Regions from separate parts of the Thalassolituus pacificus genome, predicted to be linked through region 1. Evidence: predicted binding sites of a transcription regulator. Region 1 holds the regulator's gene; each other region holds the start of a gene.

The links. Region 1 encodes sigma-54, which starts transcription at its own class of promoters, with help from an activator protein. Its sites were predicted from a motif close to TGGCACNNNNNTTGCTNT; they were not measured.
Region 2: a site for sigma-54 is predicted at 2,939-2,956, ahead of NYR02_RS02370 (putative urea ABC transporter substrate-binding protein). Genes of this name have one in related genera too.
Region 3: a site for sigma-54 is predicted at 2,032-2,049, ahead of NYR02_RS10070 (TorF family putative porin). Genes of this name have one in related genera too.

What each region holds. Positions count from the first base shown of each region.
Region 1 is NZ_JAOANI010000028.1:46,990-51,245, reverse strand. Features, by position in the region: gene lptA (lipopolysaccharide transport periplasmic protein LptA) at 1-585, shown strand, start outside; gene lptB (LPS export ABC transporter ATP-binding protein) at 582-1,307, shown strand; gene NYR02_RS14845 (RNA polymerase factor sigma-54) at 1,436-2,935, shown strand; gene hpf (ribosome hibernation-promoting factor, HPF/YfiA family) at 2,967-3,269, shown strand; gene ptsN (PTS IIA-like nitrogen regulatory protein PtsN) at 3,273-3,731, shown strand; gene rapZ (RNase adapter RapZ) at 3,786-4,256, shown strand, end outside.
Region 2 is NZ_JAOANI010000009.1:77,698-81,953, forward strand. Features, by position in the region: gene metG (methionine--tRNA ligase) at 1-1,486, opposite strand, end outside; gene NYR02_RS02370 (putative urea ABC transporter substrate-binding protein) at 1,626-2,687, opposite strand; guanidine-I (ykkC/yxkD leader) riboswitch at 2,770-2,885, opposite strand; gene NYR02_RS02375 (LysR family transcriptional regulator) at 3,090-3,998, opposite strand; gene NYR02_RS02380 (nitroreductase family protein) at 4,145-4,256, shown strand, end outside.
Region 3 is NZ_JAOANI010000015.1:640,418-644,673, forward strand. Features, by position in the region: gene urtD (urea ABC transporter ATP-binding protein UrtD) at 1-694, shown strand, start outside; gene urtE (urea ABC transporter ATP-binding subunit UrtE) at 715-1,413, shown strand; gene NYR02_RS10065 (accessory factor UbiK family protein) at 1,499-1,747, opposite strand; gene NYR02_RS10070 (TorF family putative porin) at 2,140-2,832, shown strand; gene glnK (P-II family nitrogen regulator) at 2,911-3,249, shown strand; gene NYR02_RS10080 (ammonium transporter) at 3,295-4,256, shown strand, end outside.

The DNA of each region.
Region 1 (4,256 bases):
TGCAGTGTGCCCGTCGCGCAGGCCCTGCCCGACGACTGGCAACAGGAGATGACCATTCTTTCTGAACGCGCCGAACTTGACCGCAAAGCGGGCGTGGTGATCTACGAAGGCAATGTTGTTCTGACTCAGGGCACGCTGCGCATTGAATCAGACCGCTTACTGATTATCCGCACCAACGACACGCTGGAAGAAGCCGTTGCCGAAGGCAGCACAGACAATCCGGCGCGCTATCAGCAACAGGTTAATGCCGGCAAACCGCTGACCAAAGCCCATGGCACGCGCATTCATTACTTTGCCCAGCAGCGTGAAATCAAAGTTCAGGGTAACGCCCAGCTGCAACAGGATGGCAACCAATTCAGCGGCGAGAACATTCTCTACGACATGACCAAAGAAACGGTCACGGCCAGTGGCGGTACGAATACCACCGGTCAGCCTGCTGGCGACGGCGAGAAGCAACGCATCAAAGTGGTTATCCAGCCGCAGGCTCCTGCCCAAGAGTCACAGCCACCGGCCACCGGCAACGCGGCCAATAACGGCACTGACAACAGTACATTTAACGATACTCCTGCGCAGGAACAGCCATGAAAACGCTGAAAGCCGAAAACCTGGCAAAAAGCTATAACGGCCGGGAAGTCGTTAAAGATGTCTCTATGTCGGTGCACAGCGGCCAGATTGTCGGTTTACTCGGCCCTAACGGTGCCGGTAAAACCACCTGTTTTTATATGATTGTGAATCTGGTGCAGGCCGACAAAGGCCGTATCAAAATCGATGACGAAGATATCAGCCATCTGCCGATGCACGGCCGGGCGCAAAAGGGCATTGGCTACCTGCCGCAGGAAGCCTCCATTTTCCGCAAATTGAGTGTCGCCGATAATATCCTCGCCATTCTGGAAACGCGCAAAGACCTCAACCGCGCGCAGCGTCTGGAAAAGCTGGAAGATCTGCTCAATGAGTTTCATATTCAGCACATCCGCAGCAGCCTGGGCATGTCGCTGTCTGGTGGTGAGCGCCGCCGCGTAGAGATTGCCCGCGCACTGGCCGCAGAGCCGTCGTTTATTCTGCTCGATGAGCCCTTCGCCGGGGTTGACCCAATTTCTGTAGCTGACATCATGGACATCATCCGCCAGCTTAAAGCGCGGGGAATTGGCGTACTGATTACCGACCACAACGTACGTGAAACTCTGGCTATCTGTGAGAAAGCCTATATTGTCGGAGGCGGCCACATTATTGCCGAAGGCACCCCCGAGCAGGTACTCGCCAGCGAGCAGGTACGTAAAGTGTATCTGGGCGAGGATTTCCGCCTGTGATGGCGACCCTGGCAGCCAGGACGCTGCTGATGATTCAGCGCAAAGGAATATGCACAAAAGATTCCAAGGTTTACCGCTTGGCGTATAATGCACAGACTATGCCGATACTGAGTGATTACTGAACTTTTATGAAAGCGTCTCTTCAGTTAAAGATGGGTCAGCACCTGACCATGACCCCTCAGTTGCAACAAGCCATCCGCCTGCTTCAGCTGTCCACCCTTGATCTGCAGCAGGAGATTCAGGAAGCCCTCGATTCCAACCCGATGCTCGAAGTGGAAGAGCACGAGCACGATGATCTGCCCGACCTGTCACGCAACAGCGATCACGACACCACCACCAGCAACGAAGTCAGCAGTCAGGATGACAGCCACAACGACACGCCGGAGCTGGACGAACAGTGGTCGCAAGAGCAATTACCTGACGACCTGCCCGTCGACAGTCAGTGGGAAGATACCTACCAGACCACCGCCAGCGTTGCCTCCGGCAGCAGCAGTAACGCCATCGACGACGATTTCGATTACGACTCGCGTCACGCCAGCACCGAAGATCTGCAGGATCATCTGCTGTGGCAACTGAACCTGACCCCCATGTCCGACACCGACCGTGAAATCGCCCTGATGCTGATCGACGGCGTCGATGACGACGGCTACCTGCACACCACTGTCGAAGACATTCTGGAAAGCATGGACCCCGCACTGGACGTCGAAGAAGACGAAGTGATGGCCGTACTGCATCGTCTGCAACAATTTGATCCGGCCGGTGCTTTTGCCCGCGACCTGCGTGAATGCCTGATGCTGCAATTACAGCAGCTGCCAGCCGAAACCCCGTGGCTGAGCGAAGCCAAAATGGTGATCCGCGATTATATCGAGCTGCTCGGCAGCAAAGATTACCCAACGCTGATGCGCAAAACCAAGTTGCGTGAAGATGACCTCAAAGCCGTCCTGCGTCTGATCAAAGAACTGAACCCTAAGCCGGGCTCCGGCATCAGCGCCGAACAGGCCGAATACGTGGTACCGGATGTTCTGGTGCGCAATATCCGCGACGAATGGCGGGTTGAGCTGAACCCCGATATTGCGCCAAAACTGCGCGTTAATGCCGATTACGCCTCACTGGTGCGCCGTTCTGATAACAGCACCGACAACGCCTTCTTGCGTGATCACCTGCAGGAAGCCCGCTGGTTTATCAAAAGCCTGCAAAGCCGTAATGAAACCCTGCTGAAAGTGGCCACCAAAATCGTTGAATATCAGATTGAGTTTTTCGAACAGGGCGAAGAGGCCATGAAGCCACTGGTTCTGCATGATATTGCCGAAGCCGTTGGCATGCACGAATCCACTATTTCCCGTGTGACGACGCAGAAATACATGCATACACCACGCGGAATCTTCGAACTGAAGTACTTTTTCTCCAGCCATGTCAGCACCGATGGCGGCGGCGAATGTTCCTCCACCGCAATCCGTGCCATGATTAAAAAACTGATTGCCGAAGAAAACACCCGCAAACCGCTGAGCGACAACAAAATCGCGGCGGTACTGGGGGATAAAGGCATTCAGGTGGCGCGGCGTACGGTGGCCAAATACCGTGAAGCCATGATGATTCCGCCATCGAATGAACGTAAACAATTGATTTGAAAAACAACAAGCCAGCAACAAGGAGTTGGACATGAAGATTAATATCAGCGGTCACCACGTTGACGTTACCGAATCTCTGCAAACTTACGTAGACGAAAAAATGTCCAAGCTGGGACGCCACTTTGACAACATTACCAACGGCCAGGTCACCCTGACCGTGATCAAAGAGCGCATGATTGCCGAAGCCACCATCCACGTCAGTGGTGCCGATCTGCATGCCAGCGCCGAAAACGACGATATGTACGCCGCTATTGATCAGATGACCGACAAACTCGACCGTCAGGTACTGAAACACAAAGAAAAACTGGTGGCGCGGCAACACGGACAAGGCTGATTAATGGACATTCGCATCGAGGATATCCTCACACCGGAACGCACTCTGATTGATGCCCCGGTTTCCAGTAAAAAGAAGTTGCTGGAGTACCTGGCAGGTTTTATCGCTGAGCAACTCAGCGATAGTTCCGCCGACGATATTTACGAGCGATTACTCAGCCGTGAACGCCTGGGCAGTACCGGGATTGGCGAAGGCATCGCCATTCCCCACTGCCGCCTGAAACAATGTGACCAGGCGATGGGCGTACTGCTGCGACTGATGGAACCTGTGGATTACGATGCCATCGACCGCCAGCCGGTCGATCTGGTCTTCGCCCTGCTGGTACCGGAAGAAGCCACCGAACAACATCTGCAGGTATTAGCGATGCTGGCGCGGAATTTCAGCGAGCCAGCCTACCGCGAAGCCCTGCGTAAAGCGCCGGATGCACAGCAATTTTATCAGCGGGCATTAAGCGAATACTGAACATAAGGCGGGTCTGATCAAGCTCAGGCAAACGCAACAACAGAGGAGCAAGGCATGCGTTTAGTCGTCATCAGCGGCCGCTCAGGCTCTGGTAAATCCAGTGCCTTGCACGTGCTGGAAGACCTTGGCTTCTATTGCATCGATAACCTGCCGGTTGCATTGCTGCCGGCACTGGCCCGTCAGACCGAAATCGAAGAAAAGCTGGCCAAGGTTGCGGTCAGCGTTGACGCCCGCAACCTGCCCCACGCATTCGATAACATCCATGACGTTCTGCATCAGTTACCCAGTGCAGAATATCAGCTCGACGTGGTGTATCTCGACGCCAGCGAAGAAGTGCTGTTGCAGCGCTTCAGCTCCACCCGGCGTAAGCACCCACTAACCAGTAAAAGCGTTTCCCTGGCCGAAGCCATCGATAAAGAGCGCCTGCTGCTGGAACCCATTGCCAACCTGGCCGACCTGACCCTGGATACCACCAACATGTCGGTGCATGAACTGCGCAGCCTGATCAAACTCCGGGTCGCAGAT
Region 2 (4,256 bases), on a different contig from region 1:
GCAGTACCGGTGCCAGATAAGTCACCAGCTGACGGAACAGGTTAAGCGCCACGGAACATACGTCCTGCACTTCCTGCTGGCGGCCTTCTTCTTTATTCATCGCCCACGGGGCTTTTTCCTGAATATATTCGTTGGCGCGGTCGGCCAGCGCCATGATGTCTTTCATCGCGCGGCCAAATTCGCGTTTTTCGTAATGGCTGGCAATCTGGTCGCCGGCATCAATAAATTGCTGCAGCATTTCCGGTTCAGCGCAGGTCGCGCTCAGTTCGCCGGACGCTTTGGCAATAAAGTTGCCGGTACGTGAGGCGATGTTCACCAGTTTGTTGACCAGATCGGCGTTTACACGCTGCACGAAATCTTCCAGATTTAAATCGAAATCATCGACGCTGGAGCTCAGTTTGGCGGCAAAGTAGTAACGCAGATAAGTCGGGTTTAAATGATTCAGGAAGGTGCGCGCCTTAATAAAGGTACCGCGCGACTTCGACATTTTAGAACCGTTCACGGTGACGAAACCGTGAGCATTAACGGCCGTTGGTGTACGGTATTCTGCGGCGCTCAGCATGGAAGGCCAGAACAGCGCATGGAAGTTAATAATGTCTTTACCGATAAAATGGTACAGCTCGGTGGTGGAATCTTTTTTCCAGTACTCGTTAAAGTCGAGGTCACCGCGCTTGTCACACAGGTTTTTAAAGCTGGCCATATAGCCGATAGGGGCATCCAGCCAGACGTAGAAAAACTTGTTCGGTGCATCCGGAATTTCGAAGCCGAAATACGGCGCATCGCGGGAAATGTCCCACTCCTGCAGACCGGAATCCAGCCATTCGGCCAGTTTGTTGGCCACTTCATCCTGCAGGGTGCCGGAACGGGTCCACTGCTGCAGAAACTCCTGAAAGTCCGGCAGTTTGAAGAAGTAGTGCTCAGACTCTTTTTCGACCGGGGTGGCACCGGAAATCACTGAGAACGGGTTTTTCAGCTCAGCCGGGGTGTAGGTTGCACCGCAGACTTCACAGTTGTCGCCGTACTGGTCGGCGGCGCCACACTTAGGGCACTCGCCTTTGATATAACGGTCGGCCAGAAACAGCTCTTTAACCGGATCGTACAGCTGCTTGATGCTGCGGATGGCGATATGGCCTTTGTCACGGCAGGCTTTGTAGATTTCTTCTGACAGCAGGCGGTTTTCTTCGCTGTGGGTGCTGTGGAAGTTGTCGAACGCAATCTGGAAACCGGCGAAATCCGCTTCGTGCTCGGCTTTTACCCGCGCAATCTGCTCTTCCGGGCTGATACCTTCTTTTTCGGCGCGCAGCATGATGGCGGTGCCGTGGGCGTCGTCGGCGCAAACATAGTGGCATTCGTTGCCACGCAGTTTCTGGAACCGAACCCAGATATCAGTCTGAATGTATTCCAGCAGGTGGCCGAGGTGAATGGAACCATTGGCATAGGGCAGGGCGCTGGTGACGAGGATTTTGCGGGGATTCTGTGCGGTCATGACAATTCGCTACGGGTTATTCAAAGAAAGGGCAGCATTGTAGCGATTTTTGCCGCTGGCCGCGATGGCTGCGGTACGGCTTAAAAGCGCTGCGGCAGCAAACTCTGCCGCGCAGCGCCTGATACTCAATGGCCGGGCATCACAGCTTTCCTTCAGCCGCCATCTTCATATAGCTGTCGGTAAAGCGCAGCTTCACATTACCTTTATCGCCAAAGGTTTTGCCGTTCGGGAAGGCCATGCCGATAAAGCCGGCATCGGCGGCGCCATCACCCAGCAGACCGTGGTCGAAGGAGAATTTCGCCACGTATTCCATGGTTTTTGGCAGCTCGGCGCTGTTCACAAATTCCACAGCTTTTTGTGCGTCGTAGAACATTTTGGTGGCGGCCAGCTGGGCATCGTAACCGGCAAGGTCGGTGCCTGAGGCTTCGGCCATCATGCTGCGTGCTTTTTTACCTTCGGCGTCGTCTTTCGCCATGATGCTCATGGTTTCGTACCAGGCGCCGGTCAGGGCTTTGGCGAAGGCGGGGTTAGCGGCCAGGGTTTCGCTGTTGACCATAGTGGTGTCGATAATTTCACCCGGAATCTGTGAGGAGTTAAACACGGCGGTTGCGTTTGGCTGCGCCAGAATCTCGCTTACCAGTGGGTTCCAGGTCACCACGGCTTTAACATCACCGGTGCCATAAGCTGCCACCATATCGGCGTCGGAGGTGTTGATCACCGATACGTCTTTTTCGCTCATGCCCACGCTTTCCAGACCGCGTGCCAGCAGGTAGTGGGAAACCGACAGCTCCACCAGATTCACCGGCAGGCCTTTGATGTCTTTCAGGCTTTTGCCTTCTTTCAGAATCACGGCGTCGTTGCCGTTGGAGAAGTCACCGACGATTAAGGCGGTGGTGTCGACGCCGCTGGCGGCCGGAATGGTCAGGGCATCCATATTGGTCATTACGCAGGCGTCGAATTCACCGGCGGTAAACTGGTTGATGGATTCAACGTAATCGTTGATCTGCACCACTTCGATTTCGATGCCGTATTTATCGGCCCATTTTTTTACGATGCCGGCTTTGTCGGCGTAATCCCACGGCATCCAGCCAACGTAGATAGACCAGGCCAGACGGAAACTGTCTTTGGCCTGAGCGTGTAATGGAGTAAGGGCGGCCAGGGTGACCAGGCTGGCAGTGAGCAGACGTTTTAACGCGTTCATAGGACTTCCTCTTTGATATCCACATAAATCAGACGGCAGGAGAACTCAGCGCGAACGGCCAGATGCTGGCATTCGCGTGTGGGTCTCCCGGGCTTTTGTCCCGCCGTGTAACCTGCGCTGTGAATACGCTGAGGTCGGTTGCTCTCGGACCAGTCGTTCTTTTTCCATCAAAGAACCGGAACCCTAGCCACCTATTTCTGTGAATCCCAACCGGATTCGGTTGCCGAGTATCTCCTGTTACTGATCAGTGTTCAGCAAGGGCTGTACCAGTTTTGCCGGAGCCTGAAAATTGCGGCATCCGGCAGGCTGGCGAGTGTTAAGTTGCTGATTTTGCTGTCAGTTGCACCCCAAAAGGGTGCACAGATGATTAGCTGAACAGATGGTCGCTGCATTCTGGGGCGCTTATTCGGTTTCTGTTGTGTGCGCCGCTTTGCAGCCGGTGTCGGTGTTGGCTAGCAGGCGGGCGAGGGCGCGGGTGGCGGGGCCGGCGCTTTCTTCATGGGCCATTACCAGATAGAGGTCGACGTAGCGCCGCGCATCCTGAGCAAAGGGAATCACCTGTAAGGCACCGCTTTTCAGGTCGTCGGCAATCAGCAGCTCCGGCAGCCAGGCAAAGCCCAGACCACGGCGGACAATATTCAGTCGGGTGCTGGTATGGGTCACGGTCCAGCGCTGATGGGCGCCGAGCCAGCCACCTTCGCTGCGGCGTTTGCGGCTGCTGTCGCGCAGCACCACCTGCCGGTGAGCGGTGAGGTCATCGTAGGTGACCTCGCGCCCCAGATGCTGCAACGGATGCTGCGGGCTGGTAACCGGCAGAAAGCAGGAGCGGTGTACGTGCTCGCCATTCCAGCCACTGGGCAGTTGCGGGGTAATCAGAATATCGATGCTGTCTTCGAGCAGCATTTCGTTACCGCCGCTGAGTACAAACTCTTCCAGCTCCAGACGGGTATCGGGGTACTCGGCTGAGAAGGCTTCAAACACATCAAACAGCACATCGTTGGGGTAAATGGTGTCGATGGCCGCACGCACAACAGGCTCGACGCCCTGATTCAGCGATCCGGCAATCTTGTCGATATTTTCTGCCTGATCGAGCAGCTGTTCGGCACGTTGTAACAGAATACGGCCGTGTTCGGTCAGTACCGCTTTGCGCCCTTCCACTTCCAGCAGTTGTACGCCCAGTTGCTCCTGCAGCTTGTGCACACCATAGCTGATGGTTGACTGACTCTTGAAGATGGCCTCAGCCGCCTGAGCGTAGCCGCCATGGTCGACCACCGCTTTAAACATGCGCCACTGTTCGAGGGTTGTTTTCATTGGAATGCCTTTTCGTAAATATCGAAAGCTATACGTTAAATTATGAGATTTTTAATCGAATAAAGCGAACTTAAACTGCACTCATTGCTTAACAGCCCTAACACCACAACCAATACCCGAACCGATACCCGATTTAAGGATGCCCCATGAACGTATTTGATGCCCTGAGCCAGCGTACTTCTGTGAACTACTTTGATACCGAACGTGCCATCAGCACGGCGGAAGTCCTGGAGCTGCTGGATTACGCCCAACACGCGC
Region 3 (4,256 bases), on a different contig from region 1:
GTTGAATTCGTTATCCATGGTGATCGCTCCGGGTGAAATGCGCGCCATTATCGGGCCGAACGGTGCGGGTAAAACCACCATGATGGATGTCATTACCGGTAAAACCCGCCCGGATACCGGCACCATTATGTTTACCGATCACCATAAAAAGGAACACGATCTCACCCGCTTCGACGAAGCGGACGTCGCCAATCTGGGCGTAGGACGTAAATTCCAGAAGCCGAGTGTGATTGAAAGCCTGACGGTGTTTGAAAATCTGGAAATGTCGCTGAAAGGTGGGCGCGGTATCTGGCAGGCGTTACTGCATAAGCTGAGCGCCGAAAAAGCACAGAAGCTGGATGAGATTATGGACATGATTGATCTGGCGGATAAACGTGAAGAGCTGGCCGGTAGCTTATCCCATGGTCAGAAGCAGTGGCTGGAAATCGGCATGCTGCTGGGACAGGAGCCACAACTGCTGCTGATTGACGAACCGGCCGCGGGTATGACCGATGAAGAAACCATGAAAACCGCCGAACTGTTTAAGCGCCTGGCACAAAAGCATTCGTTAATGGTGGTCGAACACGATATGGATTTTATCGAAGCGCTGGATTGCAAAGTGACCGTGCTGCACGAAGGTCATGTTCTGGCGGAAGGCTCACTGGCCACAGTAAAAGCCAATCCACAGGTGATCGAAGTTTATTTAGGCCGCTAACCGGCGGTGAGGATGATGGGATGCTAAACGTAAATCAACTGGATGTTTCTTATGGTGCCAGTCAGGCGCTGTATAACGTCTGCATGAATGCCGAGGTTGGCAAGGTTACCTGTGTGCTGGGTCGTAACGGTGTGGGCAAAACCACATTAATGAAAGCGTTGTCCGGGCACCTGGCCGCAAGCAGTGGTGATATTCAGTGGCAGGGTAAGTCGCTGAATGGTATTGCGCCTTTTGATCGTGCACGACAAGGCATTGCCTATGTGCCGCAGGGCCGGGATATTTTTGCCCAGCTGACGGTGGAAGAGAATCTACAAACCGCATTTTCCGCGTTGCCGAAAAGTCAGCGCCGTATCGACCCGGAAATCTATTCGCTATTTCCGGTGCTGCAACAAATGCTGAAACGCCGTGGCGGAGACTTATCCGGTGGACAGCAACAACAGCTGGCGATTGCCCGGGCGTTATTGCTGAAACCAAAATTGCTGATTCTGGATGAACCGACGGAAGGCATTCAGCCGTCCATTATTAAAGACATCGGCAGTGTGATTAAACTGCTGCGTGACCGTGGCGAAATGGCCATTGTGCTGGTTGAGCAATACCTCGATTTTGCCGCGGAACTGGCGGATGAGTTTATGATTCTCGAACGGGGTCGGGTAGTGGCATCCGGTGCCGGTAGTGAGCTGGCCAGCTCGCAACAGGCGAAAGAGCTGCTGGCGATTTAGCGGCAATACACTCAGTGTTCATTACTCTGTTTTTATTAAAAGAAAAGCCGGAGCGTGCTCCGGCTTTTCTTTATTAGGTCAGATTTTACTGCTGTTGCTGTTGCTGCTGTTCAAGCTGGTTGAGTTTGCCCTCCAGCTCGGCCAGTTTGGCCTGGGTACGACGCAGCGCTTCGGCCTGCACCTCAAATTCCTCACGGCTGATCAGATTGGCGCTGCTCAGCAGGCTCTGCAATTGGCTCTGTAGCATTAAGCGCACATCGGCTGACAGACCGGCCAGCGGGCTTTGTTGCAGCAGTTGTTCGATACGGTTACGGATTTGTTCGCTGTTCATCATTGGGCTTCCTTATATATAGGCGGCAGTTTATCACGCTGTGCAAACAGGCCCCAGCATCGTGCCTTGCGTCAGGGCACTGCATTCTTCCTGTTTATGTCAATCCGGGCCTTTGCCCCGTTTTATTTCCTTGCATGACTTTACGCATCAAATTAGTGCCTATGCTTACCCTTGAGTGCACCAAAAAGGGCTGAAAACCGGCCCGGCGCACCGCCTTTGAACTGCTACGAGGGCTTTTTTGCTAAAGGTTGCCGCTAACTCCCTGAAAAACCGCATTTTTTAAAAGTTGGCACAGCCGCTGCTATAAGACATGTACAAGGTAAGTACAGAAAGAAAACGGTGCGTTCACCGGTTTACTTAATAAAAGCTTTGAATAACTGATGAAGGAAAGAACCATGAAAAAACTGTCTCAAGCAATCGCTCTGGCTGGTGTGATGACTGCAGGTCTGGCCGCTGTTTCTACTGCGCAGGCTGAAGTTGAAGTTTCTGCATCGGCAACTGTTGCCAGCATGTATTTGTGGCGTGGTCAGGATCTGGGGAATGGCGCTGCTGCTGTTTCTGGTGATCTGACAGTTAGTGCTTCCGGCGCTTATGCAGGCGTATGGACTTCAAGCGGTGATACCTCTTGGGGTAATGAATACGATCTGTACCTGGGCTATGGCGCTGAAATGGGTGACTTCAGTTATGACGTAATCCTGTGGAACTACGTATATCCAAAGGGTGATGGTGCAGCTGGTAATCCGGATGATCGTGGCAATACCTTTGACTATGCCGATGCAATTATCTCTTTGGGTTATGCCGGTGCTTCTTTCACTTACTACAAGCCTATTGGTGCTGAGAGTGACGATAACTCCAGCTACTTCACCCTGGGTTATGGCTTGGATGCCTACTCTTTCACGCTGGGTAAAGCCGACGATGGCGATGACAGCGATTACACCCACCTGGATGTAGGTTATGCCTATAACGATAACCTGGCGTTCACTCTGTCCAAAGTAATCGACCAGAGTGCTGATCTGGACAAAGGCGAAGCCGGTGTTGATGAGGACCTGAAAGTGGTTGTTTCTTACAGCCTGCCTATCTCTATGTAAAAAGCATACAATGGCCCGTGCCCCCGCATGGGCCATTAATAAAACCTAAACTCGTAGCGTTTAACAAAGGGGTTTTCTATGAAACTCATTACAGCTGTGGTTAAGCCATTCAAACTCGACGATGTGCGTGAAGCGCTGTCAGAGATTGGCGTTCAGGGCATCACAGTGACCGAAGTAAAAGGTTTCGGCCGTCAGAAAGGTCACACTGAACTGTATCGTGGTGCTGAATACGTGGTGGATTTTCTGCCTAAGGTAAAAATTGACGTAGCGGTAGCTGACGACCTGACTGAAAAAGTCATCGAAGCCATCACCAAAGCGGCGAACACCGGCAAGATTGGCGACGGAAAAATCTTCGTTACCAACCTGGAACAAGTCATTCGTATCCGTACCGGTGAAACCGGCGCAGACGCGATCTGATCCTTCCTCATTAAATGAATCAGAGCCTTATGCGGGGGGCTTAGAATGGAAAATAATATTTTCGAACTCCAGTACGCGTTGGATACCTTTTATTTTCTGGTATGCGGTGCGTTAGTCATGTGGATGGCGGCAGGTTTCGCCATGCTGGAAGCGGGTCTGGTCCGCTCTAAAAATACCACTGAAATTCTGACTAAAAACGTCGCGCTGTTTGCGATTGCCTGCACCATGTATCTGGTGTGCGGTTATCAGATTATGTACGGCGGCGGTTACTTCCTGTCAGGCATCACCGAAGTGGATTCTGCTGCAGTACTGGCTGATTTCGCGGCGCGTGAAGATGGCTTCCAGGGTGGTTCTATCTACTCCGGCGCTTCAGACTTCTTCTTCCAGGTTGTGTTCGTAGCGACTGCAATGTCCATCGTATCCGGTGCTGTTGCTGAGCGTATGAAGCTGTGGGCTTTCCTGGCTTTCGCGGTAGTGATGACTGCGGTTATCTACCCAATGGAAGGCGCGTGGACCTGGGGTGGTGCTTCTGTATTCGGTATGTACAGCCTGGGTGATGACTTTGGTTTCAAAGACTTCGCGGGTTCCGGCATCGTACACATGGCAGGTGCTACTGCAGCGCTGGCTGGTGTGATCCTGCTGGGTGCACGTAAAGGCAAGTACGGTCCTAACGGTGAAATCCGTGCGATCCCTGGTGCTAACCTGCCAATGGCGACTCTGGGCACGTTCATCCTGTGGATGGGTTGGTTCGGCTTCAACGGTGGTTCTGTACTGAAACTGGGTGATATCGGTAATGCACATGCGGTAGCTGTTGTGTTCATGAACACTAACGCAGCAGCGGCTGGTGGTCTGCTCGGCGCTCTGGTTCTGGCTTACATCCTGTTCCGCAAAGCGGATCTGACCATGGCTCTGAACGGTGCTCTGGCTGGTCTGGTTGCTATCACTGCAAGCCCTGACACACCAACGCCTTTCGTAGCGACCATCATTGGTCTGATCGGTGGTGCGAT